Regions from separate parts of the Planococcus sp. VCh962 genome, predicted to be linked through region 3. Evidence: riboswitches for the same ligand, from Rfam matches in the RefSeq annotation. Region 3 holds a riboswitch; each other region holds the start of a gene.
What was found. A riboswitch is a leader RNA that binds a small molecule or an ion and turns the genes downstream of it on or off. The one in region 3 is predicted to bind S-adenosylmethionine.
Positions count from the first base shown of each region.

Region 1: it holds a riboswitch for S-adenosylmethionine, as region 3 does, so the genes downstream of both, AC3AQ9_RS12585 (LLM class flavin-dependent oxidoreductase) here and AC3AQ9_RS16225 (methionine ABC transporter ATP-binding protein) in region 3, are expected to answer to the same signal.
Region 2: it holds a riboswitch for S-adenosylmethionine, as region 3 does, so the genes downstream of both, metK (methionine adenosyltransferase) here and AC3AQ9_RS16225 (methionine ABC transporter ATP-binding protein) in region 3, are expected to answer to the same signal.

Region 1 covers NZ_JBYLHS010000003.1:263,501-273,562, forward strand. The annotation lists gene AC3AQ9_RS12555 (TRAP transporter small permease) at 1-253, shown strand, start outside; gene AC3AQ9_RS12560 (TRAP transporter large permease) at 272-1,540, shown strand; gene AC3AQ9_RS12565 (amidase) at 1,574-3,007, shown strand; gene AC3AQ9_RS12570 (tartrate dehydrogenase) at 3,061-4,164, shown strand; gene AC3AQ9_RS12575 (hypothetical protein) at 4,226-4,582, shown strand; gene AC3AQ9_RS12580 (GNAT family N-acetyltransferase) at 4,628-5,176, opposite strand; SAM riboswitch class I at 5,499-5,605, shown strand; gene AC3AQ9_RS12585 (LLM class flavin-dependent oxidoreductase) at 5,725-7,116, shown strand; gene AC3AQ9_RS12590 (sodium:solute symporter family transporter) at 7,232-8,737, shown strand; gene AC3AQ9_RS12595 (hypothetical protein) at 8,805-9,164, opposite strand; gene AC3AQ9_RS12600 (TetR family transcriptional regulator) at 9,257-9,919, opposite strand.
Region 2 covers NZ_JBYLHS010000001.1:1,457,124-1,467,185, reverse strand. The annotation lists gene ytkD (RNA deprotection pyrophosphohydrolase) at 1-389, shown strand, start outside; gene AC3AQ9_RS07375 (alpha/beta hydrolase family protein) at 370-1,149, shown strand; gene pckA (phosphoenolpyruvate carboxykinase (ATP)) at 1,322-2,911, opposite strand; SAM riboswitch class I at 3,148-3,260, shown strand; gene metK (methionine adenosyltransferase) at 3,458-4,669, shown strand; gene AC3AQ9_RS07360 (gamma carbonic anhydrase) at 4,719-5,252, opposite strand; gene AC3AQ9_RS07355 (alpha/beta fold hydrolase) at 5,356-6,159, shown strand; gene AC3AQ9_RS07350 (LLM class flavin-dependent oxidoreductase) at 6,178-7,215, shown strand; gene AC3AQ9_RS07345 (M20 family metallopeptidase) at 7,365-8,516, opposite strand; gene AC3AQ9_RS07340 (cation:proton antiporter) at 8,896-10,062, opposite strand, start outside.
Region 3 covers NZ_JBYLHS010000007.1:53,490-63,551, reverse strand. The annotation lists gene AC3AQ9_RS16265 (thioredoxin family protein) at 1-28, opposite strand, end outside; gene AC3AQ9_RS16260 (3-hydroxyacyl-CoA dehydrogenase NAD-binding domain-containing protein) at 233-2,617, shown strand; gene AC3AQ9_RS16255 (acetyl-CoA C-acetyltransferase) at 2,646-3,821, shown strand; gene AC3AQ9_RS16250 (acyl-CoA dehydrogenase FadE) at 4,101-5,882, shown strand; gene AC3AQ9_RS16245 (arsenate reductase family protein) at 5,975-6,328, shown strand; gene gcvH (glycine cleavage system protein GcvH) at 6,407-6,787, shown strand; gene AC3AQ9_RS16235 (hypothetical protein) at 6,924-7,262, shown strand; gene AC3AQ9_RS16230 (thioredoxin family protein) at 7,268-7,573, shown strand; SAM riboswitch class I at 7,712-7,816, shown strand; gene AC3AQ9_RS16225 (methionine ABC transporter ATP-binding protein) at 7,900-8,925, shown strand; gene AC3AQ9_RS16220 (methionine ABC transporter permease) at 8,918-9,586, shown strand; gene AC3AQ9_RS16215 (MetQ/NlpA family ABC transporter substrate-binding protein) at 9,627-10,062, shown strand, end outside.

The DNA of each region.
Region 1 (10,062 bases), on a different contig from region 3:
AATAAGCAATGTTCTGGGTGCTGTCTTTAGCATTTTTCTGACAATCATGGGGATGGAAATGGTAAGTATCGCACGTATTCAAGGCGGTGCAACTGTCGATGTCGGAATTCCGATTTGGATTACCTACTTGATCATGCCCATCGGAATGGGCCTGCTGGCGTTCTATTTCTTAGTCCGAATTGTAAGATCAATTCGCGATCCGCTTCCAAGTGTGGAACAGGAAGAGAGAGACCGTATTAACAATGCCATATAAGAGGAGGAATGAAATTCTATGAGTCCAACACTTGTTCTGCTGGTGGGATTTTTTGTTCTTTGTTTAATCCGGGTTCCGATTGCTGTGAGTCTAGGATTAGCAAGTTTAGTTTCATTAAGCTTAATCGATTTTACAATGTATGCGGTTATACAAAAAATGTTCACGTCAGTCAGTTCTTCAGCATTAATGGCAATTCCCGGCTTTATTTTTGCGGGAATCATAATGTCGAGAGGCGGGATTTCTTTCCACTTGATTTCGGCATTAAGATCCTGGATTGGCCACTATAGAGGTGGGCTTGCGCTTGTTACAATTTTCGCCTGTATGATTTTTGCAGCTATTTCAGGATCCAGTCCGGCTACAGCAGCAGCCGTTGGGGCTATTATGATTCCTGCCATGGTAGAAGCAGGTTACAGCAAACGTTATTCGATGGGACTTGTGGCAGCAGCAGGGACCCTTGGAATATTGATACCGCCTTCAATTCCTTTGATTATTTACGGCGTCGTTTCTGAACAATCTATTGGAGATTTGTTTACAGCGGGTATCCTGCCGGGTATATTCTTGGGTTCTTTATTAGTGATATCCGCTATTATAAATGCCCGGATAAAAAATTATGGCACATTGCCAAAAGAAAGCATGCAGGAGAGAATGCGTAAATCCCGAAAGGCGATATGGGGGATGGTCTTGCCTTTCTTAATTCTTGGGGGAATTTATACAGGAATTATGACACCAACAGAGGCATCCTTCATGGCAGTTCTTTATGCTGTAATCGTTTCTGTATTTGTATATAAAGAAATGAAGCTTCCTTTATTCGGAAAAATAGTAAAAGAATCAATCAATATCTCAGCAATGATTTTCCTCATCATTGCAGCTGCGAATATTTTCGGAATGTTTTTGACTACCGAACAAATTCCGCAAATGGCTACACAATGGATAGAGTCAAGTTCCGCAAATATCTGGATTTTTCTGATTGCTGTTAACTTGATGTTTTTCGTATTAGGAATGTTCCTGGATGCTGTTTCTATCATATTAATTACATTGCCGATTTTGCTTCCAATTCTTGCATTATTCGATTTAAACTTAATTCATTTTGCTATTATCATGACCATAAACATGGAATTAGGAATGATAACGCCTCCAGTAGGTTTGAATCTATTTGTAGTAAGTGGAATTACCAGGGAAAAAATAGGGAATGTTGTGCAGGGCGTATTACCGTTTTATGCTGTTCTAGTAATAGGGCTGGTTATAGTCATTGCATTTCCGGCAATTTCTCTTTGGTTAATCCAGTGATATTAAAAAAATGAAATGAAGGTGGCAAAGTAAATGAAAACAACAGAAGAGCTGATAACTTATGATATTCAGAAAGTTTCACAGTTAATTAAAGAAAAAAAAGTATCTCCGGTGGAACTAGCTAAACAGCTCTTAGAGCGGATTGAAAAAATCGATTCATTAATCAATTCCTTTATTACCGTTGATGAGGCAGATGTAATAGAGCAAGCGAATGTTGCAGAAAGGGAAATAGAAGCAGGTACATATAGAGGCCCGCTTCATGGAATTCCTATCGGTTTAAAAGATTTAATCTATACAAAAGGCATAAAGACAACAATGGCATCTGAAATATATAAAGATTTTGTCCCGACATATAATGCAACTGTAGTAGATAAATTGAAAGAAGCCGGAGCCATCATAATTGGAAAATTGAACACCCATCAATTTGCGTACGGTCCAACAGGTGATCGCTCATTTTTTGGGCCGGTTCGGAATCCCTATGATCTTGAAAAAATGACAGGAGGATCAAGCAGCGGATCTGCTGCTGCAGTTGCGGCTTGTTTGTGCTACGGTTCCTTGGGTACTGACACAGGGGGATCGGTTAGGGTTCCCGCTTCCTTCTGCGGTGTTGTCGGGATGAAACCAACTTACGGACTTATCAGTAAGCACGGCGTCTATCCTCTTTCTTGGACACTGGATACTATCGGACCTCTGACCCGGACTGTAATGGATAATGCAATTCTTTTAAATGCTCTTGCCGGATACGACCAGGCTGATCCATCTTCCGTTCAGCATAAACCGGAAAATTTTTTGAGAGATATTGATAAAGGAATCGAAGGGGTGAAAATCGGGTTGCCCTCTAAGTTCTTTTTTGAGGACATGAACGAGGAAGTAAGAGTAAGTATCGATAAAACTATCGAAGTGTTGCGGAATCTGGGCGCTGTTATTAGTCCTGTGGATTTACCGAATATTGAAAAATTCTCTGATGCGCATAAAGCTATTTTGCGAAGCGAGGCATTTGCAGTTCACGAGCAGAATTTAAACGATTATCCCGATATATGGGATGACGAAGTAAAAGAACGACTGTTTACTGCGTTGGAGACGAAAGGATACGAATATGCCCAAGCGTTACAGGCCAGACAACTTGCTAAAGAAGAGTTCAATCAAATACTCGATAAGGTAGATGTAATTTTAACACCTACCTTGCCTATCCTGCCTCCTAAAATTGGTGAACGCCATGCTGATCTTGAAAAGTACGTCGGCCAGCATATTCGCTGGTCAATCATTAAATTGACGGCACCGACAAATCTTAACGGTTTTCCCAGTTTATCGATGCCTTGCGGCTTTTCTGCTGACGGGATGCCTATAGGGGTTCAGCTGATTGGACGAGAATTCAATGAAGCGACATTATACAGAATAGGTTATGCGCTGGAATCGGAACTATCAATTAATACAGCAAGATATAATATATCTGACTCAGTAATCTAAAAGAGCTATTCAGTACGATATCGTTTAACAGCTTCTTAAAAGGAGGGCATTGGATGAGTGAAACGAAAAAGTTCAAGCTGGCGGTAATACCTGGAGACGGCATCGGCAAGGAAGTCGTCGCGGCTGGGCTTCAGGTCTTGGACCATTTGGCAGCAGAATCAGGAGGGCGTTTTGCCTTTGAGAAAGACTCATTTTTGTGGGGATGCGAATATTACCTGGAACACGGCAAAATGATGGGTGAAGACGGTGTCGAAAAGATGAAGGAGTACGACGCCATCTATTTTGGAGCAGTCGGCTTTCCTGGAGTGCCGGATTCCATCTCCTTATGGGGACTGCGATTGGCAATTTGCCAGGGTTTGGACCAGTGGGCAAATGTGCGGCCGATCGAATTTTTGCCAGGAGTGCCAAGACGTCTCAATCATCCGGATGTCGATAAATTAAACTGGGTGCTTGTCCGTGAAAATTCCGAAGGTGAATATTCAGGGATCGGCGGCAGGAACTTCTCCGGCCGTGGCCTTGGCAAGGAAGTGGCGGTGCAGTCCGCGCTCTTTACCGAGCACGGTTGTGAACGGATCATCCGCTTCGCTTTTGAATTGGCGCGTACACGCAAGCGCAAAAAGGTGTTGAGTGTGACAAAAAGCAATGCCCAGCAGTACGGCATGGTTCTCTGGGATGAAGTATTCGTCCGCGTCAGCAAGGAATATCCGGATGTCGAGGCGGAACAGGGCTTGGTCGATGCTGTAGCAGCTCATTTTGTCCTGCGGCCGGAAGAGCTCGAAGTTGTGGTAGCCTCTAATTTGTTTGCGGACATCTTATCCGACCTTGGCAGCGCGCTTGCAGGCAGCCTGGGTCTCGCGCCAAGCGCAAACCTCAACCCGGAGCGGAATACTCCAAGCATGTTTGAATCGGTCCACGGTTCCGCGCCAGATATCGTAGGCAAAGGCATCGCGAATCCAATCGGTTCCATTGGCAGTGTAGCGATGATGCTTGATCATCTTGGGCTTAAGGAAGAAGCGGAGCTGCTGAACTGGGCTATTGCTGAAACGACGCGCCAAGGCATCATGACACGTGATATCGGAGGGACGCATGACACTCAGGCAGTAACAGATGCAATTATTGAAAACTTGTCTGCTGTAAAGGAGGAAGTTCATAAATGAGAATTAAGAAATTGACTGGAAGCGGATGCGGATAGAAGAACCGGTGTATTGAAAGAACTGCTTGGCTCCAACGGAAACGAGGTGGACGTCTGCAAAATCCGGATTGTGGGCAGGCAGTAATCAATCCGGCGGAAATCATCAACCAGCTATAAGAATAGCTATTGGTCTAAGAAAGGCGATCCATTCCAAACCGGGATGGACTGTTTTACTATCGCTTAAAAGGTTTCAGTTGTTCGGCGGCGTCATCGTGCTGCCGGTCATTGGAATGCTAATTGGACAAGTCAGTGGGCTGTTCCTGCTCGGGATCCAGCTGACGCTGCTGATTTCAGCAGGGCTTCTGATCGTCAATTTGATGTTGCTGCACCGGATTTCCAAGTACAATGACCGCTTTGTTTTATTTGAAAAACAGATTCATTAAATCCAAAACAGCCCGGCATCTCAAATGATGCCGGGCTGCCGTTATTCAATTTCCGAAATGGATAGCTTCCCATTCGGGGCGCAAAATCCCCATCACGATGACGTCAAAGCGTTTGCCGTCACGGTAAACCATCGAGCGCTTGCGGCCTTCTATTTGAAAGCCCGCTTTTTCATATGCCCGGATGCCGCCTTTATTGTACTCGATCACTTCGAGGCCGACCCGGTCCAGGTTCAATTCATGGAAAGCATAGCGGAGAATCAGTTTCAGCGCATCCGATCCGTAGCCTTTGCTGCGGTCCGCGGCATCCCCGATGCCGATGGCCATCATCCCGGCGCGGTTATTCCATTCAATTGAGTGGATAACAATGAAGCCGATCAAACGGTCTCCATTAATTGTTCTCAGTCGGAAATAAGCTTCATTAGGGTTCGGGGCGCCTTCACCAGAAAGCTGCTCCCGGCTGCGGGGAAGGGCGAACTCGGTATCGACGTTCCGCAGATATTCCGCGTCTTCTCCCCATTGCAGCATGATGTCTGTGTCTTCTTCTCGCGGCAGTGAAAGCTTCAGCTTTTCACCGGTAAAAAGGTTTGAAGTAATGGTTGTCATGTCAGTCTCCTTAGCATTTGTGATTTTTCAACACCTCATTAATTGAAAACCGGTCTGTCATACGCAATAACCTCAACCCCTTAACCTGTAGTAGTTCCATCATAGAATTTTTAATAATGGATGGCAATAAACAATGTGGAAAAGTTGACGGTAAAATAAAAAGATTAAGAATTTTAGAAAGCGCTTTAAACACGACAGGGAAAAGGTTCAAAGAAAAACCTGTAAATTAATACCGGAATAAGTAGTTATAAAATTTGAAATGTTTGGTTGACTTTAATATTTCCTAGTATTATGATTGGATTTAAATTTAATAATCTTATCCAGAGAAGCCGAGGGACTGGCCCATTGACGCTTCAGCAACCTCTGACATTTGTCGGAAAGGTGCTAATTCCAGCAAGATTTTTTCTTGGGAGATAAGAGAGCGGATTCTGTCCATTTACGCAGCCCTCTTTTCTCGATTGTTGAGAAAAAGAGGGCTTTTTATATTTTCTGCTGTCGGTGCCGCATAAATTTAACGATTAAAAATGAGGAGGAAGAATATGACGAAGAAACGGATTTACTTGAACGCATTTGAAATGGTATGTGCGGGTGGGCACCAGTCCCCTGGCTTATGGGTACATGAAGACGATCGTTCCCATACGTACACAGACAGTGAATACTGGATTGAACTTGCCAAGCTTTTGGAAAAAGGGAAATTCGATGCGGTGTTTTTGGCGGATGTGCTGGGTACTTATGACGTTTATAACGGATCCCGGGATGCCGCGCTCCGCAATGCCGTACAGTCTCCGGTCAATGATCCGCTGCTGGTCGTGCCGCTGATGTCTTCAGTAACTAAACATTTGAGTTTCGGGGTCACAGCTTCGGTCAGTCATGAACATCCTTATACATTTGCGCGGCGCATGTCGACACTGGATCATTTGACGAAAGGGCGGATCGGCTGGAATGTGGTGACCTCTTATCTGAAAAGTGCTGCGCTCAATATCGGTCTGGAAGATCAAATGAACCATGACCAGCGCTACGACTTCGCAGCTGAGTTTCTGGAGGTCTGCTATAAGCTATGGGAAGGAAGCTGGGAAGAGGGCGCTGTCGTCCGCGATAAACAGACGAAAGTCTACACCGATCCTTCAAAGGTCAATGACATCCGGCATGAAGGGAAATATTTCAAAGTGCCTGGCGCGCACTTGTCAGAACCTTCGCCGCAGCGTACACCGGTGTTGTTTCAGGCAGGCGCTTCACCGCGCGGCCGTGAATTTGCAGCCAAGCATGCGGAATCCGTCTTCACAGCGGGACCGACAACCCAAGTAGTGAAAAAGGGAGTAGCCGCATTGCGGGAACGGATCCAGGCAAACGGGCGCAATCCCGAAGATGTCATCGTCTATACAACATTCACGGCCATCGTCGGCAAGACGGAAGAGGAAGCGCAAGCCAAATACGAGGAACTGAAAAGCTACGTCAGTTACGAAGGAGCTCTTGCGCTGCTCGGCGGCTGGACGGGCATCGATTTTTCAGGCTATGATCCTGACGACACGTTGGAGTATATCCAAAGCAATGCCATGCAGTCAGCGGTGGAAGTATTTACACGTGCCGATCCGGACCGCAAATGGACCATCCGTGAACTTGCCACATTTGTCGGCATTGGCGGCAGAGGGCCCGTCGCAGTAGGGACTCCAGAACAGATTGCGGATGAAATCGAATATTGGGCGGAAGAAACAGGCGTTGACGGCTTCAACCTCGCCTATACGCTAGCCCCTGGCAGTTTTAAGGACTTTGTTGAACTCGTCATTCCTGTCCTGCAGGAACGCGGCCTTGTCCAGAAAGAATATGCAGAAGGCACATATCGCGAAAAAATTTATGGAAAAGGCCAGACCGGATTGAAAGAAACGCATCCCGGAGCAAGCTACAAACAATTGCACCAGCCGGTTGAAAACTAAGGGGGAGTGGACATGATTACAGCTTACTGGATTGCAGTCGCGGTTTTCTGGATTGCCGGACTGGCACTATGGGATAAGATCTATCCAAAAACGAAGCAGAAAGGAGAGGAAAGCAATGAGTGAAAATACAACATGGCTACTGCCATTTATTATCGTAATGCTTGTCGGCTATTTTGCATGGACGACGTGGCTCGGCAAGAAAGGCGCTGTCCACAGCGGTTCGATGAAAGGCTTTGCCCTTGCTAAAGGTAAAATAAGGCCGTCTTTGGTCGGCCTGAGTTTCGGCGCTTCCTACGCGAGCGCGAATTTATTCCTCGGCGTCCCGGGCTGGGCCTATACATATGGGTTGTCGACATTATGGTACACCATTGGCTGCTTTGGCGTCACATGGCTCGGTTTGCTGCTGTTCACGAAGACCTTCTGGCGCTATGGCCAGAAAAATGGCGGCAGCCTGACCCTTCCACAATGGCTCGGCAATCGCTATAATAGCAAAACGCTTCAAGTGCTCGTGGCACTTTTGGTATTGTTCAATATCTATTATATTGTTGGCCAGAATGTTGGGCTTGCCACGATGTTTGAAACGGTCATCGGCATCCCGTATATGTGGGGCATTGCGATCGGCGTCGGCATTACCATTGTCTACGTCAGTCTCGGTGGCGCTTTTGCCCAGATAGTCAGTGACGGTATACAAGGCACCGCGATGGCGGTTGTTTCGATCCTGCTGTTCCTCTCGCTGCTGTGGACGATTGGTGGGGGCATGAATGTCTTCGGAACACTTTACTCGGAACTCCGTGCAATCGATCCGGCGTTGGTGGCACCGCTCTCAAACGGTGGCCCTTTCTATAGCGGCTTTGCTATTTTAAGCATCCAGTGGCTGCTGTTTTCATTCGTACTGCTGCCGCATTTGATGAACAAAGTGTTGACCGTTGAAAAAGAAGAGGATTTGCGGACCTTCACTTTATCAGCCGGGTTTTCCCTCTTCGTCTTATCCGTCTTTTCGGTCTTTGCCGGCCTTGCGGCACGCGTTATCTTGCCGGGTCTCGCTTCAGCGGACAGTGCCATCCCGGCCTATATCATGGAAGCCTTCCCGGTTGTCATCGTTGCCTTGCTTGTCATGGGATTGATTTCCGCCATCCTGTCGACAACCGACAGCCTGTATCTCGGCATCACCAACAGCATCGGCAATGACCTTTATAAAGTTTTAGCGGTACCACTGCTGTACAAAAACAAAGACCTGTCTGAACAGGAACTCGATGGTAAAGTGCTTAAAGCCTCGAAAGTTTCCTTGATCTTCATCGGGCTGGCATCGCTGTATATGTCGTTCAGCCGGCCGGAATCACTGGCCTTGCTGACCAGTTTCGGTACATCCGCCATCATCAGCGGAATCGCAGCGCCGATCTCTCTCGGCTATTTCTGGAAGCATGCCAATAAAGCCGGAGCCATCGCTTCGGTCGTTAGTGGAGCGGGCTGTTACATGTTGTTGACCAGTTCAGGGATTGTCGAACACGTCTTTCAGGCTATGTTCTTCAGTTCCGCGCTCGGCTTCGTCTTCATGATTGGCGGAAGCCTGCTTGCGGAAGTGGCAAAAAAACGAGGGAAAACAGTGCAGCAGGCATTATGAAATAAGCTGCATGAACTGGATGAATTGAAAACAAGGAACTCCCATTATGAGGAGTTCCTTGTTTTTGTTAAAACGCATATTGGAACAGGCCGTAATACAGAGGCCCGAGCAGGATGACCGTCGAGATTGCCATGAACACTGTGCCGGCGGTACCGGTTGCCGCTTCCGGTTCTTCTGCTTCAAACCGGCTTTTCAATTTAAATGCAAAAAGGACATCCCAGAGCAGGGCGCCGAAAAAGACGATTTTCCACACAAGCGGATCAAGAATCTGGTTATTGGTCACAAACCCGAACAACCCGACCCATGTAACAACGGATACAGCCAAATCGAATTTGATCGGAAAGTCCGCATGGCGGCTGTGGATCATGAAGCCAATAGTGGCCGTGCCTAAAAATGCTGCATAAATAAACCATAACGTTTGTTCCATATTTCATTTCCTTCTTTAGTGAGACTTCTTTCATTATAGAAGAATTGAAGAGGGAAGAAAACAATTTCTAAATGAAATTCGCCTGGTATGAGTTACTGCTTCACAGTAATTTTGGCATTGACGATTTCCCGGATGTATTTCATTGTAACTTCATGGGCCTTTTCGGCAGAGTAATGATTGCGGTTGTTCAGCACGTTGCTGAACATGCCCTGCCAAACCAGATTGGTTAATTCGTTCAGTTCTTCTGCCTGTGTTTCATCAAGCAATCCTGCTCTGACAATGGCATTGATGGCAAAGCGCCCCCGATTATCGATGCTGCGCTCCATTAAAGCGGGCTGCAGTTCTTCCGGAACGGCCAACAGATCCGACGGGTATAGCTCGTAATAATGCGCCAGCAGATTTTCGGGATGTTCTCCGAGGTCCATGAGGAAAACCGACTGAAAAATGTCGGGGAACTTGAATGAATATTCACTGAAGACTTCCCAGGCGATCAAGTATTTCTCAATGGGTTCGTCCGTTTTCTTCATCTCCAATGTGACTGTTTCAATATAAGGCTTTAAAAATTTTAATGACGCAAAAAATAGCAGATGCGATAATTCACCGAAATAATTGTAAATCGTCGCACTGTTATAGCCGGCTTTATCCGCCACTTTACGGATGGTGACCTGCTGCAGGCCTTCCGATTTGATCAATTCTTCAGTAGCGTCAATAAAGTACGTCCACATCCGCCGTTTTTTTATTTCTTTTTTATCCATAAAACTCCACGTCCTTGAAAAATTAAATATTTTAAAAAATATTGATTATTCTTATATCCTCATGATAACATAAACAACAATAAAATTAATCATGATTACTAAATAATCATGGTTAATTTATGGGAGAAAAAGGGGGAAGAATA
Region 2 (10,062 bases), on a different contig from region 3:
GCAGACATGTATTGGTGATCTGCAAATATGGCGGCAAGTGGGTGCTGACAAAGCATAAAACACGCGGCCTTGAATTCCCAGGCGGCAAAGCAGAGCCTGGCGAAAGTTTAGCACAGGCGGCGGTTAGGGAAGTATACGAAGAGACCGGTGCTGTAATCGGCAATTTGGAATGGTTTGCCGAGTATATGATTTTTTCAGAAAAACCGTTTTGCAAAACCGTTTTTATTGCAGAGGTAGAACGGTTGGAAACCATCACTTTGATGGAAACCGAAGGAGTTGTTTTAATGGAACAACTTGATCTTAATGATAGGTTCAGTTTTTTGATGAAAGACGCAGGAATGAAGGAAATTATAAAGAAGGTGAAGCAACTTGGAAAATGGGACGATTGAATCGAAAAAAATCTATCCATCGCCAAATCCGAATGTCCGGCTGACAGAAATCGTATATTGGTCAGATGGCCTAAAGGTGAAAGGTCTGCTGGCTGAACCGAAAAAGCCCGGCAATCGGGGCGGCATTCTTTATCTAAGGGGCGGCATCCAGTCAATTGGAATGGTGCGTCCTGCCCGAATCGCTCAATTTGCAGCTCAAGGGTTTGTCGTATTTGCTCCATATTATAGAGGCAACCGTGGAGGGCAAGGCCGGGATGAATTTGGCGGAGCAGACAGATGGGATGCAGTATACGCAGTGGATGTATTAAAGAAATTCTGCAACGAAAGGGTACATATTCTGGCTTTTTCACGTGGTGGCATCATGGCTTTATGGACCGCTGTGTTAAGAGAAGACATCACATCAGTTGTAACTTGGGCAGGCGTGACCGATACGGTCTTAACCTATAAGGAACGGCCTGATATGCGGCGTATGATGAAAAGGTTATACGGAGGCACACCCAATACGGCTTTGACCGCTTATGAAGAGCGTAATCCTTTGCTGCGGCTGGATGAAGCGAAAGCCCCTGTTTTAATTATTCATGGCCTTAAAGACGAGAATGTATCCCCGGGACAAGCATATCTACTGGAAGAAGCATTAAAGATGAACAGCCATCCGCATGAAACTTGGTATTTTCCGGAATACACCCATTTCTTCCCGCCAGCTGCCAACCGCAAAACTGTAAAAGCACTGACAGAATGGATGAGAAGGCAGGAAAAGTGATGGCCGAAAGCAGTTCGGCCATCACCTTTGCGACGAAGCTAGCGAAGCGATGCAGAGAAAGAGACAGATGCAAGGGCTTCAACCAAGATCGATTTAATATGTGAATTAAGGGAGTTTATAAATTTTTATTGAAAAAAGCTATCCACAAAGGATAGCTTTTTTAACATGCTTATTAGATTTTTGCCGGGCCGCCTTGAACGCTGATGTCAGCTGAAACGGTGCCGAATTTTTTGAAGTTGTCCTGGAATTTCTGTGAAAGTTCTTTTGCTTTTTGGTCGTAAGCTTCTTTGTCTGCCCATGCATTGCGCGGGTTCAAGATGTCAGAAGGAACGCCGGTTATTTGTTTTGGAATTTGCAGACCAAAGATTTCTTCTTGATCAGTCTCAATGTCATGAAGTTCACCTTTGATTGCAGCGCGCACCATTGTGCGTGTGTATGATAACTTCATACGGCTGCCGACTCCGTATTCGCCGCCAGTCCAGCCCGTATTCACAAGGAATACATCAACACCGTGCTCGTCGATTTTTTGTCCAAGCATTTCAGCGTATACTGTCGCATGCAATGGAAGGAAAGGTGATCCGAAGCAAGTTGAGAATGTTGCTTCCGGCGAAGTAACGCCGCGTTCTGTTCCAGCTAATTTAGAAGTGTAGCCGCTTAAGAAATGATACATGGCTTGTTCTTTCGTCAATTTGCTGATTGGAGGCAATACGCCGAATGCATCAGCCGTCAGGAAAACGATCGTTTTCGGATGTCCTGCTACCGAAGGATCCACAATATTGTCAATTGCCTGGATCGGGTAGGCTGCACGCGTGTTTTCAGTCAATGATCCATCGTGATAATCCGGAATGCGTGTTTCTTCGTCAACGACAACGTTTTCAAGAACAGCACCGAAACGGATAGCATCATAGATTTGCGGTTCGTGTTCACGGGTAAGGTTGATTGTTTTCGCATAGCAGCCGCCTTCAATATTGAAGACACCGTTATCCGACCAGCCGTGCTCGTCGTCACCGATCAGTTTGCGGTCTTCATCTGCTGATAAAGTTGTTTTTCCTGTCCCGGATAATCCGAAGAATAATGCTACGTCGCCTTCGTGGCCAACGTTAGCTGAACAGTGCATAGGAAGGATCCCTTTTTCAGGCAAGATGTAGTTCATGATGGAGAAGATGGATTTTTTCATTTCGCCGGCATACTCAGTGCCGCCGATCAAAATGATTTTTTTCTCCATTGAAACGATAATGAACGTTTCAGAATCCGTGCCGTCTACTGCCGGATCAGCTTGGAATGTTGGAGCATAGACAACTGTAAATTCCGCTTCATGCGCCGCAAGCTCTTCTGTGGTCGGACGGATGAATAATTGGTGGGCGAACAGATTGTGCCAAGCGTACTCATTGATCGTTTGGATAGCCAAACGAGACTCTGGGTCTGCTCCTGCAAAGCCTTTGAAAACGTATAAAGCATCCTGTTGTTTCAAATGCTCAATTACTTTGTTATATAAGTTTTCAAAAACATCAGAAGAAATTGGACGATTGACAGGGCCCCAATCAATTTTGTCTTTTGAAATGTCTTCTTCTACTATATACTTGTCTTTAGGCGAGCGGCCTGTGTATTTGCCGGTTTCGGCTTTGACAGCACCTTCTCGAGTCAATACGGCTTCCCCACGTGATGTTGCTGCTTCCACTAATTGTGGAACTGAAAGCTGGACGTGCACATTTTGGCCATTTAAAAGATCCTTTAAGTTGTTTGCGAAGTTCACTGGATTCATTTATATGTACCTTCCTTTTCGGTTATTCCCATGGTGATGGGGAGGATGTATATTCGAACATTAGTATAACACATTAAGACCATTAGTCTATACTAATAACTGATTGTAATGAAAAAAATACATTTAGTGATCTTGAGCAATGTATTGTGACCGATTAATGATTTTATATGGGCAGATTGGTGGAAAAACGTTGACATAACATTATACTTTCCGTATGATGAAAAATTGAACGGATACTCTTATTCCGAGCTGGTGGAGGGGACAGGCCCTATGAAACCCGGCAACCTGCTGCAGATTGCAGAGAAGGTGCCAAACCTGAAGCAAGGAACTCAACCTTGGACGATAAGAGTGAAAGGTGCTTATGATGATTTCTCCTTTCCACATGCAAATGATGGATGGGATTTTTTTATGAAATTGCCCTTAATCCTCGTGTACAAAGGCCACAACGGCTTGAAGTTCAATCCTCAGGGAACGGACTTGACATGGGAAACGAGTACCGTATCAATTTCGAGAGCAATCTCGCAGGATATAAGGAGGAAACACATTTTGAAAAACCGTCGATTATTCACATCAGAATCAGTAACAGAAGGACATCCGGATAAAATCTGTGACCAGATTTCAGATGCCATCCTGGATGCCATTTTAGCAGAAGATCCCAATGCACGAGTTGCATGCGAAACCACTGTAACGACAGGGTTAGTGCTTGTTGCAGGGGAGATTACAACTTCCACTTACGTTGATATCCCGAAAGTAGTACGTGAAACAGTACGGGAAATCGGCTATACACGAGCTAAATATGGCTTTGACTCAGAAACAAGCGCAGTTCTGACATCTATCGATGAGCAATCACCGGACATCGCTGCTGGAGTAAACGTAGCGCTTGAAGCACGTGAAGGCCAAATGACTGATAAAGAATTAGACGATATCGGAGCAGGAGACCAAGGTCTGATGTTCGGATTCGCGTGCAACGAAACTGAAGAGTTGATGCCTCTTCCGATTTCTTTAGCCCATAAATTAGCACGCCGATTGGCTCAAGTGCGCAAAGAAGAAATTCTTCCTTACTTGCGTCCGGATGGCAAAACACAAGTTACCATCGAATACGATGAAAACAATAAACCACTTCGCGTAGACACCATCGTTATTTCCACCCAGCATCATCCGGAAGTAACACTGGAACAAATTCAGCGCAACATCAAAGAATATGTCATCAATGAAGTTGTTCCTCAAAACTTGATCGATGATGAAACAAAATACTTCATCAACCCGACTGGCCGTTTTGTAATCGGTGGGCCGCAAGGTGACGCAGGCCTTACAGGACGAAAAATCATTGTTGATACTTACGGCGGTTACGCACGCCACGGCGGTGGTGCATTCTCCGGTAAGGACGCAACAAAAGTTGACCGTTCAGCAGCTTATGCAGCTCGCTATGTAGCGAAAAACATCGTTGCAGCAGGACTTGCCGACCGTTGTGAAGTGCAGTTGGCATATGCAATCGGTGTAGCTCACCCGGTATCCATCGCATTTGATACATTCGGAACAGGCAAAGTCGATGAAGAGACTTTAGACGATCTAGTCCGTGCAAACTTCGATTTGCGCCCGGCTGGAATCATCAAAATGCTCGATCTTCGCCGTCCAATCTACAAGCAGACTGCGGCGTACGGACATTTCGGCCGTACGGATATCGACCTTCCATGGGAACGTACAGACAAAGTGGATGTTCTTAGAGAACAATCAGGCATCTTCAAAGGCCAAGCATAAATACAAAAAAAGACGATCAGGCATTTATGCCGATCGTCTTTTTGTATTGTTATTTCTCTTGTTCCAAATAATTTTTTTGCAGGGATTTATAATAAGCGCCTTTTTCAGCATATTCCCGGACAATGCGTTCCATGTCCTGCTTATCATCTTCCCGGAGTTCACGGACAACTTTTGCGGGCCGCCCGAGCGCAAGCATGCCAGGCGGAATGACTTTTCCGGGCGGAACGAGGCTGCCGGCTCCAATAAATGCGCCTTCACCGACTTCAGCACCGTCTAATATGATAGACCCCATGCCGATCAAAGCGCCTTTTCGGATAATGCAGCTATGAAGTGTCACTTGATGGCCGATGGTGACGTTGTCTTCAAGAATTAACGTTTTCCCTGGACTTTGGTGCAGCATGCACAAATCCTGGATATTGGTCTTATTGCCGATAATTGTGGGAGCTACGTCGCCGCGTATGACGGTATTGAACCAAATGGATGATTCCGCTCCGATGGTCACGTCTCCGGTGACAGTTGCATGGTCAGCGATGAACACCGACGGATGAATAGATGGATGCTTGCCGTTGAATGGGTAAATCATGGAAAACCTCCGTTAAAAAAGATAAGATATCTATAATCGTATCAAATTCGTTGCAAAGGTCAAATTTGATATCTCTCCAGTCGAAAAGAAAGGGGTGCAGTAGATGTGGAAATGGGAAGCTGAAGGACAAGCAAAAGCTGTTATTGTACTCGTACACAACGCTTACGAGCACCATCTTCGCTATGCTTGGCAAATTGGGCAATGGCGCTCTGAAAGTTTCCATGTCATTATGGGTGATTTGCCCGGCCATGGCAAAGGCGCACCGGCAAATCAGCCGCATCAAGAATCTTATTCAGCATATGAGGAATCGGTCCGGACCTCCATACTGGCTGCTTTAGAAGAACAGCTGCCCGTGTTTATCGTTGCCCATGGCCTTGGAGCAACTCTTGTTATGAATTTCTTAAGCAAGAACCCTTATCCAATAGCCGGTGTCGTCTTTAGTTCTCCTTGGCTGCGTTTAATAAAAACTCCTTCGAAATTTTCGACTGCATTGACAGGACTGCATAAACTGACCTCCAACATGACAATCGAGCACAACATCCACATCCATGACTTAACGCGCAATAAAGAAGTAATTGAACAGGAAAAAGACGACTTGCTGTACAACCCCAGTGTGACGGTAGGATGGTACCATGAATTGCAGACTTATTTGAAACAAACAGTTCAAAGTATTGGACAATTTCCGGATATCCCGATTTTTATCCACACAGGCGAAGTTGACGCGATAGCAGACCAAGCCTATACAAAGAACTGGCTGAAGCAGCAGGAATTGAAAGAATTCAGCTTTAAAGAGTGGCCACGGTGTTATCATGATCTTTTTCAGGAACCGGAGAGGGAAGATATATTCATATCCTCTCATTTATTCATCAAGAATGTTTTGCGTTCCCTTGGTTATGTAGTGACTTAAATAGGAGGCAATAAATTTATGGCACCATTGAAATACAGTATCTTGGACCAATCGCCGATATCAGAAGGCAGCTCACCGCAAGAAGCTTTGAAACAGACAGCGGTACTGGCACAGAAAGCGGAAGAATGGGGGTATACCCGGTTTTGGGTTTCAGAGCACCACGATGCCACAACGCTTGCCGGCTCTTCCCCTGAAGTGTTGGTTGCACACCTTGGTGCTTTGACCACTACCATCCGCCTTGGGTCAGGCGGTGTCATGCTGCCGCATTATTCAGCGTTCAAAGTAGCGGAAAACTTCAAGCTGCTCGAAGCGCTTTATCCGCAACGGATTGATGTGGGAGTGGGGCGGGCACCAGGCGGCATGCCACGAGCAAGTTATGCCCTGAATGAAGGGCGCAAACGGGACGTCAGCCGCTTTCCGGACCAAGTAGAGGAATTACGGATGTACTTGACGGATTCTATTCCGAAAGATCATTCCTATTACGGTATGAAAGCGACGCCTGTGACAACTTCAGCTCCCCCGATCTGGATACTTGGGACTGGCCAAAGTTCAGCCGAACTGGCAGCAGAAAAAGGCCTTTCTTATATGTTTGCCCAGTTCATCAACGGAGAAGGGGGGCAGAGGTTTTCACGGGCCTATCGCAAACACTTTGTATCAAAAGATGGCAGTAGACCTTACCAAGGTGTAGCTATATTTGTTGTCTGCCAGGAAACAGAAGAACAGGCAGAACGCGTAGCTTCTTCGATGGATCTGGCTCTTGCGATGGGTGCCCAGGGCATGCCGTCAAAAGGCACGCCGCCGCCGGAGAGGGCTATGAATTATCCCTATTCTAAATTTGAACGGCTGCTGGTTGAAGAAAATCGCAAGCGGATGATTGTCGGGACGCCTGAACAAGTGGTGGACAGGCTGGAAGAACTGGCTGCAGGTTATGCCGCGGATGAAGTGATGCTCGTGACCATTGCTTATGATTTTTATGACAAATTGAAATCTTATCAATTGATTGCAGAAGAAATGCAAAAGCGTGAAAAGAGCAGACGACCGCAGAAATGGATTTGATGATTTAACAGATTTAAATTATTTGCCGGGAAGGTTTTCATTAAAAGTCCGGCTGAAACTGAAAGTATAATTTTATATTTCTATTCTCAAAAACCGAGCACTCTTCAGTAGAAGACTGCTCGGTTTTTTCATTTATAACGCTATTGCAATTACGTTAAAAACTTTTTTGCAATGTCTTGATAGAGTTGAATGCTGCTTAAGTATTCAGCTACTTCTACATATTCGTCCGGTTGATGAGCGAGCTTTGTATCTCCCGGACCTAGCACAATAATAGGAAAGTCCTTTTTCGCTTGTGAGAATTGTGAGCCGTCCGTATAACCGGTCATTCCGCCGAGCTCAGCTGTTCTGCCTGAAGCTTTGACGGTGTCTTGAACCAGCTGGACAAAAGAATCCACACTTGTCGTTTTCAAAGAAGGCTGGTCGTTCAATATCCGGATATCAGCTTTAAGATCCGGATATCTTTTTTTCGCTGATTGTATGACTTGTTCAATTTGCTCGATGATCTGTTGATGGTTTTGGGAAGGGACCGTACGGATATCGATATTCACTCGACATTGGTCCGGCACAACGTTCGTGTTGGATCCGCCGCTGATGACGTTGATGCTGAAAGTAGCGCCGCCCAGCAAGTCATCTTCTTCAAATTGCAGCTTAAATTCCTCATTTAATAATCTATGGATGATTTCGCTCATATGAATCACTGCATTCGTTCCCATATCAGGCATCGAGCCATGAGCGGTTTTTCCATAAGTGATAATTTGCGGCCACAATGCACCTTTATGGGCAATCTTGATTTGATTTCGAGTCGGTTCCGCCACAATCAAGGCATCCAGTGGATCAGCATAACCGAGTGCCGTCAGCTGTTTGGCGCCGACCGCTCCCGCTTCTTCACCGACTGTGGCTAAAAGCGTAATACTGCCTTTTTTAGGAAGGCCTTCTTTTTTCAGCGCAACCATAGCGAGCACGCATGCAGCAAGTCCGCTTTTCATATCGCAGGCACCGCGCCCATAAATTTTGCCGTCTTGTTCTTCAGCTGCGAAAGGATCATGCTGCCATTCGATTTCCCCTGTCGGGACAACATCCATATGGCCAGTAAAACCAAGGGCAGGACCCTCTTCCTCACCTTTTAAATGAGCAATTAAATTTGCGCGATTGTCATCATATTTCACAAACTCGTTGTCAATGCCATGATCATCAAAAAGGTTTTTCAATATTTTTGCGACCTCTGTTTCATTTCCGGGAGGATTGATACTTTTGATTTGAATTAATTCTTTTAAAAATGATTTTGCTTGTTCCTGATTCATTTAATCACCTCAGATGTTAATTTACCCTTCTTTTAGAAGATTAAGCGCTGGAAAATTAAGCCATGGCGATTTGTATTCATGAGAATCAAAGAATTATAATAAATCAAAAAGAATTAAAGCAGAGTAAATATACTATTTCATATCTGGGAAAACTAAGTTTCATAGAGAAAAACACTCCGGAAGGGGACAGAATGTTGGGCGGAACTAAAGTTCTTCATGTTTTGCCTACTACTTCTTTTAGCTTTTGCGAGGGATAGGAACAGAAGATCTTCGGTATGATGAAGCTGAAAAAAGCGGCGATACGGAAGAACGGTTGTCTTATTTAAAAAAGCCGGAGCTCATTTTCATGAAAGCTCCGGCTTTATTTATTATTGAAGAGTTATCCGCTCTTTTTGTTCAGAAACTTCGTCAGCGGATATATTCCGACGCTTTGCAGCACGAGCGAAAGAAGGACAGTGGCAAACGCCAGAGAGATGATAAGCTTATCTCCACCCGAAACAGTGCCTTCAAGCCAAAGCAACAACGCAATAGACATGCTTCCTTTAATTCCAGCCCAAGTCAGCAATGAAGTCGCAGACAAATCATTTGTAAACTCATTTCTCCACGCTGGAACCGTATAGATAAAACCGCCGAGTACGATGAAACGTGCGACAATCGATAAGATAAAAATAATAACTGCTAGCCACCAATAAGGGAAAGCTAAATAATCAGTAGCTTGAATCCCAATCATTAAGAACAGTATGGATAGGACCGACGGAATGATGATATCCCAAAAACTGTCCAGAGAATCTTTCATATGATCGTCTTTGATGACTCTTCCAAATTCATAAGCGAGCGTGATACCTGCCACCACTGTGGCGAGCACTCCTGATACCCCGACAGCTTCAGCAATATAAAATCCCCCGTAGGCGACGATGATCGATAACATCACTTGATATGTTCTTTGGTGAGTAAAATGAATCGCTTTACTTAGCAGCCAACCCAAAACGAGCCCGATGGCAATGCCGCCAATTGAAACGAGCAAAAACTCACTGACAAATTTGCCGATCGAAAAGCCATTTCCAGTTTCAAACATCGACAGGAAAATAGTGAAGATAACGACACTCGTTCCGTCATTGACCATTGATTCGGCTTCTACGACATCCGCGATTTTTTCCTCTCCCGTGCTTTGTTTTAAAATAGCTGTAACGGAAACGGGATCTGTCGGAATGAGGATTGCCGCCAGCAAAAATGAAGCGGTCATTGACAGCTCAACAAACGGTGCACTGACCAAGTAAATGCCGAATCCCAGCAATAAGGCAGTCGCCATCAAGCCGAACGTGCTGAGCACGGCGATTATACCGGCATTCTTTTTCAGTTGCTTGAGCGGGAACTGATAAGCGGAAGTGAAAAGTAGTGCCGGGAGAAAAACATTGAATATAATATCCTTTGAAATGTGGAGCGAATCAAAAAATGGAATAAAAGAAAGCCCGATGCCAATCAATACAAGAACAACCGGAACCGGGAAATATTCGCGTTTTAAATCGATGGTGTAGATGATATAACC
Region 3 (10,062 bases):
ATTGTTCGGTTGATGTAATGGGTTTCATAAAATCTCCTCCTAAATGTCTCTCAATCAGTTTACAATGCCTTTCATTTTTCGGGAAGAGATTGAGCTTGAGAGATTAAAATTTTTAACGATTAAATATTGCGAAAACAATGAAAATAACTTACACTATGGATATAGAGAACGTTCTATTTTTTTAAGTTAAAAATGAATGAGGGTTCATTCAAAAATCGAGGAGGGTTTTTCATTGGCTTACCAAATTAAAAAAGCAGCGGTGCTTGGTTCAGGTGTAATGGGTTCAGGAATTGCAGCACACCTTGCAAATATAGGAATTCCGGTTTTACTGCTGGATATCGTTCCTCGTGAACTATCGGAAGAAGAACAGGCAAAAGGATTGTCATTAGAACATCCTCAGGTAAGAAATCGAATTGCTGCGACTTCTATGCAAAAACTCTTGAAACAGAAACCGGCACCATTGACCGCTAAAAAGAATTTGCAGCTGATTACACCAGGAAACCTGGAAGATGACTTGGAGAAATTGAAAGACGTGGACTGGATCATCGAAGTCATCGTGGAAAATTTAGAGGTCAAAAAATCGCTTTATGAAAAAATCGATGCTGTCAGAACTCCGGGCACGATTGTGTCCTCCAATACTTCGGGCATCAGTATAAATGCCATGGCGGAAGGCCGCTCGGAAGATTTCGGCAAACATTTTCTAGGTACGCATTTTTTCAATCCGCCACGCTATCTGAAGCTATTGGAAGTGATTCCGGCAAACACGACGGCTCCGGAAGTGCTCGAGTTTATGACAGCATTTGGTGAAGACCGTTTAGGAAAAGGCGTAGTTATTGCGAAAGACACGCCGAACTTCATAGCAAACCGCATCGGTACATACGGCTTGTTGGTGACATTGCGCGAGATGCAGAACCGCGGATATTCCATCGGGGAAGTGGATTCTGTTACAGGGCCATTGATTGGCCGGCCGAAATCAGCGACATTCCGTACATTGGATGTAGTGGGTCTTGATACATTCATGCATGTAGCGAAAAATGTTTATGACCAAACTTCCGGTGAAGAACAGAAAGTATTTGAAGCGCCTGAATTGCTAAAGAAAATGCTTGAAAAAGGATGGATTGGCGCCAAGTCAGGGCAAGGTTTCTTCCTTAAAAAAGACAAAGACATTCTGGAACTGGATCCGGAGACGTTGGAGTACCGCCCAGCCGGTAATTTGAAAACGCCTTCACAAGAGATGGCCAAACAGCAGAAAGGCCTTGCAGCGAAAGTCAAAACGCTTGTTTATGCAAATGACCGCACAGGAGAACTGCTATGGAGCATTCTGTCACCGACACTCCTTTATTCAGCCAAGTTGACTGGTGAAATTGCAGATGACATTGTGGCCATTGACAATGCCATGAAATGGGGATTCGGCTGGGAACAAGGACCGTTTGAAACATGGGACGCTATCGGTGTCCAGAAGTCAGCCGAGAAGATGCAGCAGGAAGGTTTAGAGATTCCTGCATTTCTCCAAAGTTTGCTGGATAGCGGCAATGAAAGCTTCTATAAAGAAGAAAACGGCGATCTTTATTTCTTCGACGGAACCGATTACCAACCGGTGCCGGTCAACGAAAAAGCGATTGACTTAAAACGCTATAAGAAAAAGAATGGGGTCTTGAAGTCGAATGCAGGGGCCAGCCTGATTGATCTCGGAGATGGGATTCTGCTGCTTGAATTCCATTCGCGCTCCAATGCCATTGGCTTGGACATTATGCAAATGATCAATTATGCGATAGATGAAACAGAAAAAAATTATAAAGGCTTGGTCATCGGTAACCAGGGCAAGAACTTCTGTGTCGGGGCAAACCTGGGCATGATCTTGATGGAAGCCCAAGATGACAATATCTTTGAACTGGATTTTACCATCCGGACCTTCCAGAATTCGTTAATGAAAATTAAATACAGTTCAAAGCCAGTAGTGGTTGCACCGTTTGGCATGACGCTTGGCGGAGGAGCGGAAGTGGCGCTTCATGCAGCACATATCCAGGCTTCGATGGAGACATATATGGGCTTAGTGGAAGCGGGCGTCGGTTTGATTCCTGGCGGCGGCGGAAACAAGGAACTTTATATCAAACACTTGAAAGGCCTGCCGAACGGCGTAACGGTCGATTACCAGAATATCGCAAGCAATGTATTTGAAACGATTGCGATGGCAAAAGTATCCACTTCAGCAGAAGAAGCGCGTGAAAATAACTTCCTGAATTTCAACGACGGCATCAGCGTCAACAGCGATCATCTGATCTATGATGCAAAACAGGCAGCACTTGCTTTGTACGAAAGTGGCTACCAGGCACCGATTCGCGAAAAAGTGCCAGTTACCGGAGAACCAGGATATGCCACTCTTTTACTTGGAGCAGAAGGCATGTTCATATCCGGATTTATTACAGAGTACGATTTGAAAATCGCCAAAAAACTTGCTTTTGTTTTGTCCGGTGGGAAACTTCCATATGGCATGAAAGTGGATGAACAATATTTGCTGGATTTAGAACGCGAGGCATTTTTAAGTTTGGTTGCAAAACCGAAAACACAGCAGCGGATGCAGCATATGCTGGTCAAAGGCAAGCCGCTCCGCAACTAATCGATAGATATTGAAGGAGGAGAAACACATGCGCGAAGCAGTAATCGTCGCTGGGGCCAGAACCCCGGTCGGCAAAGCGAAAAAAGGCTCACTTGCTACTGTGCGCCCGGATGATTTCGGCGCATTGGTAGTCCGGGAAGCATTAAACCGGGCAGGCGGATATGATGGCCCAATAGATGATTTGATCATGGGATGTGCCATGCCGGAAGCTGAACAAGGCATGAACATCGCACGCAATATAGGAGCATTGGCAGGATTGCCGGATACGGTATCAGCAGTGACAGTCAACCGATTCTGTTCGTCAGGTCTGCAGTCGATCGCTTATGCGGCTGAACGGATCATGGTTGGCAGCGCAGAAGCCATCATTGCAGGCGGCGTTGAATCGATGAGCATGGTGCCAATGATGGGCAATGTCATCCGGCCAAATTCAAAGCTGGCAGAAACTGCTCCTCAGTACTATATGAGTATGGGCCACACTGCAGAACAGGTCGCCACTCAATACGGCGTTAGCCGGGAAGACCAGGATGCGTTTGCGGTCCGGTCACATGAAAAAGCAGCTGCAGCGATTGCGGCAGGGAAATTCGATGAAGAAATCGTGCCGGTCGAAGTCACCAAGCGTTTTGTCGATGACAACAATAAATACCAGGAAAAAACATTCATGTTTGAAATGGATGAAGGTGTCCGCCACGGCACGAGCATTCAAACCTTGAACAAGCTTCGTGCTGCATTCTCAGCCCGTGGAACAGTAACTGCCGGAAACTCTTCACAAACATCAGACGGCGCAGGAGCGGTCTTGGTAATGGACCGTGAAAAAGCCGAATCACTCGGATTAAAGCCGCTTGCCAAATTCCGTTCATTTGCAACTGGCGGCGTACCGCCGGAAGTAATGGGCATCGGACCGATTGTTGCCATTCCAAAAGCATTGAAACTGGCAGGCCTTACAGTTGAAGATATCGACGTGTGGGAATTAAATGAAGCCTTTGCTTCCCAATCATTGGGCGTTATCCGCCACCTCAACCTGGATATCGATAAAGTGAACTTAAACGGCGGGGCCATCGCTTTAGGCCATCCGCTTGGAGCAACAGGATCTATTCTGACGCTGAAGATGATGAGTGAATTAAAGCGCCAAGGAAAACAATTCGGCGTGGTGACCATGTGCATCGGCGGTGGCATGGGCGCAGCAGGCGTGTTTGAAATGCTGTAAATTATTGAGTAAGTCGAATTGAAGAAATGGCTTTTTGTATACCGCTTAGGCCGCTTAGGCCGCTTTGGGCATGGCTTTCGCAAGTAGCCAGGCAAAGAACGCCTGTCTTCTTGCTTCGCCTAGCCCGTGGACGCGCCTGCGCAAGCTCGTCGTAAAGACTTAGCCTCGCAGGCTTCGGCTAATGTCACGCCCGCGGCAAGCGAAGCTGTTTTGCGGAATATCGATTAAAAAATTTATGCATTTCAATATAACCTAACCATAAACCAGGAGGAATAAAAAATGGCAGAATCTAAGACGTTAATCAAAGGCGGCAGTTTCTTAATCGAAGACGCAGATTTATCCCGCGTATTCACACCGGAGGACTTTACCGAAGAACAAAAAATGATCGCTAAAACGACGGAGGATTTTGTGAATACGGAAGTATTGCCTGTGGTTGAAAAATTAGAAAACCACGAATTTGAGCATTCGGTGCGTTTATTGAAAACAGCTGGAGAAATCGGGCTACTCGGTGCTGATGTACCGGAGCAGTACGGTGGCCTTGGCCTTGATAAAATCGCTTCCGCTTTGATTGCGGAAAAGATGTCAAAGGCGGGAGGGTTCTCGATTACTCACGGAGCCCATGTGGGCATTGGATCATTGCCGATCGTTCTTTTTGGAAATGAAGAACAAAAACAAAAATACTTGCCGCGTCTAGCGACAGGCGAATTGATCGCTGCCTATGCCCTTACAGAGCCAAGCTCAGGGTCAGATGCTTTGGGAGCCAAAACTGTAGCTAAGTTAAATGAAGCAGGCACTCATTATGTCTTAAACGGCGAAAAACAATGGATTACAAACGCTGGCTTCGCTGATGTATTCATCGTTTATGCAAAAATAGACGGCGAGAAATTCTCGGCATTTATCGTGGAACGAGCATATGATGGAGTTTCTGTTGGACCGGAAGAAAAGAAAATGGGGATCAAGTCATCTTCTACTCGTACATTAGTCTTGCAGGATGCTCAAGTACCTGTCGAAAACTTATTGGGTGAAGCAGGGCGCGGCCATATTATTGCTTTTAATATCTTGAACATCGGCCGCTACAAATTGGGAGTAGGCACAATCGGAGGTTCAAAACGTGCACTGGAAATTACGATTCCTTACACGAATCAACGGCAACAGTTTAAAACGCCAATTTCCTCATTCAACTTAACCCGTGAAAAATTGGGTACAATGGCTTCTCAATTGTATGCTCTTGAAAGTTCGGTCTACCGCACAGTCGGCCTTTTTGAAGACCGCATGAGCGGCTTTACAGAAGAAGAGCATGCCAACGGGAAATTGGTGGCAGATTCGATTGCAGAATTTGCAGTGGAATGTTCGATGAATAAATTCTTTGGCACCGAAACACTGGATTATATTGTTGACGAAGGCGTTCAGCTGCATGGCGGATACGGATTCATGCAGGAGTACGAGATTGAGCGCGCTTACCGGGATTCCCGCATCAACCGGATTTTTGAAGGAACAAATGAAATCAACCGTTTGCTGGTTCCTGGCACCTTGCTGCGCAAAGCAATGAAAGGTGAACTTCCGTTATTGCAGCATGCCCAGCAATTGCAAGAGGAATTGCTCATGATGATGCCGGAAGAAATTGGAACAGAAGCGTTGGCACAGGAAAAATACTTGGTGAGAAACTCCAAGAAAATTGCTTTGCTTGCAGCTGGACTGGCGGCACAGACTTATGGTGCAAAGATTGAACAAGAACAGGAAGTGCTTGTAAACATCGCTGATATCGTCAGCAACGTCTTTGCGATGGAATCCGCAGTGCTCCGCACAGAAAAAGCGATTGCAGCATCCGGCGAAGAAAAAGCGCAGCAAAAATTGCTGTATACGCAGATTTACTGCCAGGAAGCCTTCGATAAGATTGAAAAAGATGCAAAAGAAACTTTGCTTGCAGCTGTGGAAGGCGACAATCAGCGCATGATGCTTTCGGCACTGCGGAAACTGACGCGTTCTACCCCATATAACGTGATAGCTAAAAAACGAGAAGCAGCTGTTAAATTAGTGGAAGCAGAGAAATATGTAGTTTGATGCCTTCTTCAAAAACGCAGTCTTCGGGCTGCGTTTTTTACATCGACCAAGGGTACTAATTTTGGTAAGCTTGGTTAAAAGGAGGTTTTTAAATGATTACATATTATGCATATCCGAAATGCACAACTTGCCGAAAAGCAAAAAAATGGCTCGATCAAAATGAGATCGAATATAATGAAGTTAATATTGCTGAAAAACCGCCATCCCCCATTGAACTTCGCGAAATTTATGAAAAAAGCGGACTTGAATTAAAGAAGTTTTTTAATACAAGCGGCATGAAGTACCGGGAACTGGGACTAAAAGATAAATTGAAGGAAATGCCTGAAGATCAGCAGCTAGCACTGCTGTCATCAGATGGAATGCTTGTCAAACGTCCGTTAGCTTGGGACGGGAAAAAAGTAACACTGGGCTTTAAAGAGGAAGAGTTTGAAAATACTTGGAAGTGATAACAGTGAAATCTTGTAATTCTATGGGTATTATGTCAAACTGAAATTGAGTACACTACATAATTTGGAGGGTTTTCGATGAGCACACCACAAGAACTTCGTTATTCTAAAGAGCATGAATGGGTTAAAGTTGAAGGCGGCACAGCCCGTATTGGTATTACGCATTTTGCACAAGCTGAACTTGGCGATATCGTTTTCGTAGAATTGCCGCAAGTTGGAGATGAACTGAAAAGAAATGAGCCTTTTGGCAGCGTTGAATCAGTTAAAACTGTTTCAGAACTTTATGCGCCTATTAGCGGACGCGTGATTGAAGTCAATGCTGAGCTTGAAGACAGTCCGGAATTCGTAAACGAATCTCCTTACGAAAATGCTTGGATGGTGGTAATCGAATCTCCAGAAGAAGCTGAAATCAGTGATTTGATGACAGCTGAACAATATCAGGAAATGATCAACGAGTAATATTTTAAAAGCGCCTATTACTTGGCGCTTTTTTTGCTAGCCGGGTGAGTTTATAAAATCTGAAGTTACCGGCTGAATCAGTGGAAAGCAGCCGTTCCCCCTTATCTTTCATCATATATCAGCGAGGTGTTGACTTATGGATAAAGTAATCGTTGTTGAAGGGCTCAGTGATAAAACCCGAATAGCGCCGCTTATTGCAGAACCCGTGACGATTCTTTGCACAAATGGTACAGTTAGTGCATCGAGGCTTGAAGAGATATTGCTGCCTTATGAAGGCTTAGATATCATCATATTGGTAGATGCGGACAAATCAGGTGAACAGTTGCGAAAACTGGTCAAACGCGAATTTCCTGAAGCCCGGCATTTTTATATCAACCGCAGTTACAAGGAAGTTGCAGCGACACCGATCCGGATTTTACTGGATGTGCTGATTTCAGCAAATATTCAAGTCAATAAGTTATTAACCGAGGGATGAAATAGATGAAAGAATGGACACATAAAGAATGGCTGAAAGAAAAAAATACAAAGTCAATTGCCGCTTATTATTTATATACACCGATGTGCGGAACATGCCAAGTTGCTTCTAAAATGATGGATGTCGTAAAAGAGCTCCTTCCAGGTATGCCGATGGGCAAAGCAAATTTGAATTATGTTCAAGAAATTGCCGAATTATACAAGGTAGAAAGTGTGCCGTGCCTGCTCATTACAGAAAATGGCCAGCTGAAGGAAAAGATATACGCCTTCCAGTCGGTCCCTTATATATACGAGAAATTAAGGTCTCTGTAAGTTGGACAAAAGAAAGGCTCTTTGATACACCGCTTCAGCCGCTGGGAATAAGGCAAAGATGATTAATTCAACATATGTATTGACGAAAAATGTCGAGCATGGTAAATTGAATCTCTGAACAATAATTTCATATCGTAACTCTTATTTAGAGTGGTGGAGGGAAGTGCCCTATGAAGCCCGGCAACCGTCATGAAAATGAAATGGTGCCAAATCACACGGAACGAAGGTTCTGGGAGATGAGAGAGCGGTTTTCGTGTTTTCACGGTCACCCTTCTGCTCAGTTCTGCGCAGAAGGGTTTTTATTTTGGATTAGGAGTTGTAAAAGGATGATTGAATTAAAAGAACTGTCGAAGGTTTTCGACACGGGAAAAGGCACTTTAACAGCTGTCGACCATGTCGACCTGTCGATTTCATCCGGTGAAATTTTTGGCATTATCGGCTATAGTGGGGCAGGCAAAAGTACATTGATCCGTTTGTTGAATGGATTGGAAAAGCCTAGTTCAGGAACTGTAACGATTAATGGCCAAGATATCTCGGCAAGCACAGGAAAAGAGCTGCGGAAGGCACGCCAGAAAGTCAGTATGATTTTCCAGCATTTCAACCTTTTGTGGTCACGCACCATAAAAGAAAACATTGAATTTCCGCTTGAAATTGCAGGGGTTCCAAAAAACAAGCGCGATGCACGCGTCCAGGAATTAGTAGAGCTGGTAGGCCTTACAGGAAGAGAACATGCCTATCCGTCCCAGCTGTCGGGTGGTCAGAAACAGCGTGTCGGCATTGCCCGGGCGCTGGCTAATGAACCTGAAGTGCTGCTTTGTGATGAAGCAACTTCAGCACTCGATCCACAGACGACGGATTCAATTTTAGAGCTATTGGTCGATATCAATAAGCGTTTAGGACTTACTATTGTCCTTATTACACATGAAATGCATGTTATCCGTAAAATTTGCCATCGTGTGGCGGTTATGGAAGGCGGACGCGTCGTCGAACTGGGGGATGTCTTGAATGTCTTCCAGGCACCGAAACAGCAAATTACAAAGCGTTTTGTCGCTCAAGTAACCGATACGGAAGATTCGAACGAAACGATCAAACATCTGCGGGAACTCTATCCAACTGGCGAACTAGTAAAATTGATTTTTGTCGGTGAACAAACCGAACAGCCTATTTTGACTAAGCTAATCCGGAAGTTCCCTGTTGATATCAATATTGTGCAAGGAAATATATCGCACACGCAGCGAGGAGCTTACGGAACATTGGTTTTACAAATGAAAGGTTCACAACAAGAGATATCGGAAGCGCTCGCTTTCTTAAATGCAGAGAATGTCCAGACGGAGGTGATGGCAAATGATTGAGTCATTATTCCCGAACGTCGACTGGGACAGCATGTGGGAAGCCACGCTCGAAACATTGTACATGACTGCTATGTCGACATTTTTCACATTTGTCATCGGATTGGTTTTGGGAATTGTCCTATTTTTGACGGCACCAAAGCAATTATGGGCTAACAGTGTTGTCAATTGGCTGACAGGGGCATTCGTCAACATTTTCCGTTCCATTCCATTCATCATTTTAATTATTTTGCTAATTCCTTTTACGAAATTTCTTATCGGCACAATCCGTGGGCCGAATGCAGCCTTGCCTGCTTTGATCATTGGAGCAGCTCCATTTTATGCGCGTATGGTATTGATTGCATTGAAGGAAATTGACAAAGGGGTCATCGAAGCTGCGCGTTCAATGGGAGCGACAACATGGACGATTATCCGCAAAGTGCTGTTGCCGGAATCCAAACCGGCGTTGATTTCGGGTATTACAGTTACAGCGATTGCATTGGTTGGATACACTGCCATGGCCGGAATTATTGGTGCCGGCGGCTTAGGAACACTCGCGTTCCTTGATGGCTTCCAGAGAAGCCGGGAAGATGTTACGCTGATGGCGACTATCTTGATTTTGATCATCGTCTTCGCAATCCAATTTATTGGTGACCGATTGACTACTAAATCAGATAAACGCTAGCAGCTCAACTATAAAAATATAGAAAAAGGGGATTAGTTAGATGAAAAAATTATTAACTGGGTCATTATTGACAGCGCTTGTACTTGCTGGCTGCGGAAGCGGCAACGGCGGAGCAAGTGAAGAAGAGTCAAGCACATTAAAAGTGGGTGCTTCAAACGTACCTCACGCGATTATTTTGGAACAGGCACAGCCGCTGCTTGAAGAACAAGGAATTGAATTGGAAATTGAAACATACCAAGATTACATTTTGCCAAACCAGGATTTAGAAGCAGGGGAAATCGATGCGAACTATTTCCAGCACGTTCCTTACTTGGAGTCACAAAAGAAAGAATTTGGCTACGATTTTGAAAATGCAGGCGGAATCCACATCGAACCGATCGGTGTTTATTCTCAGAAATATGCTTCATTGGAAGAGCTTCCTGAAGGCGCAACAATCCTAATGAGCAACTCGGTGGCCGACCATGGCCGTATTTTAT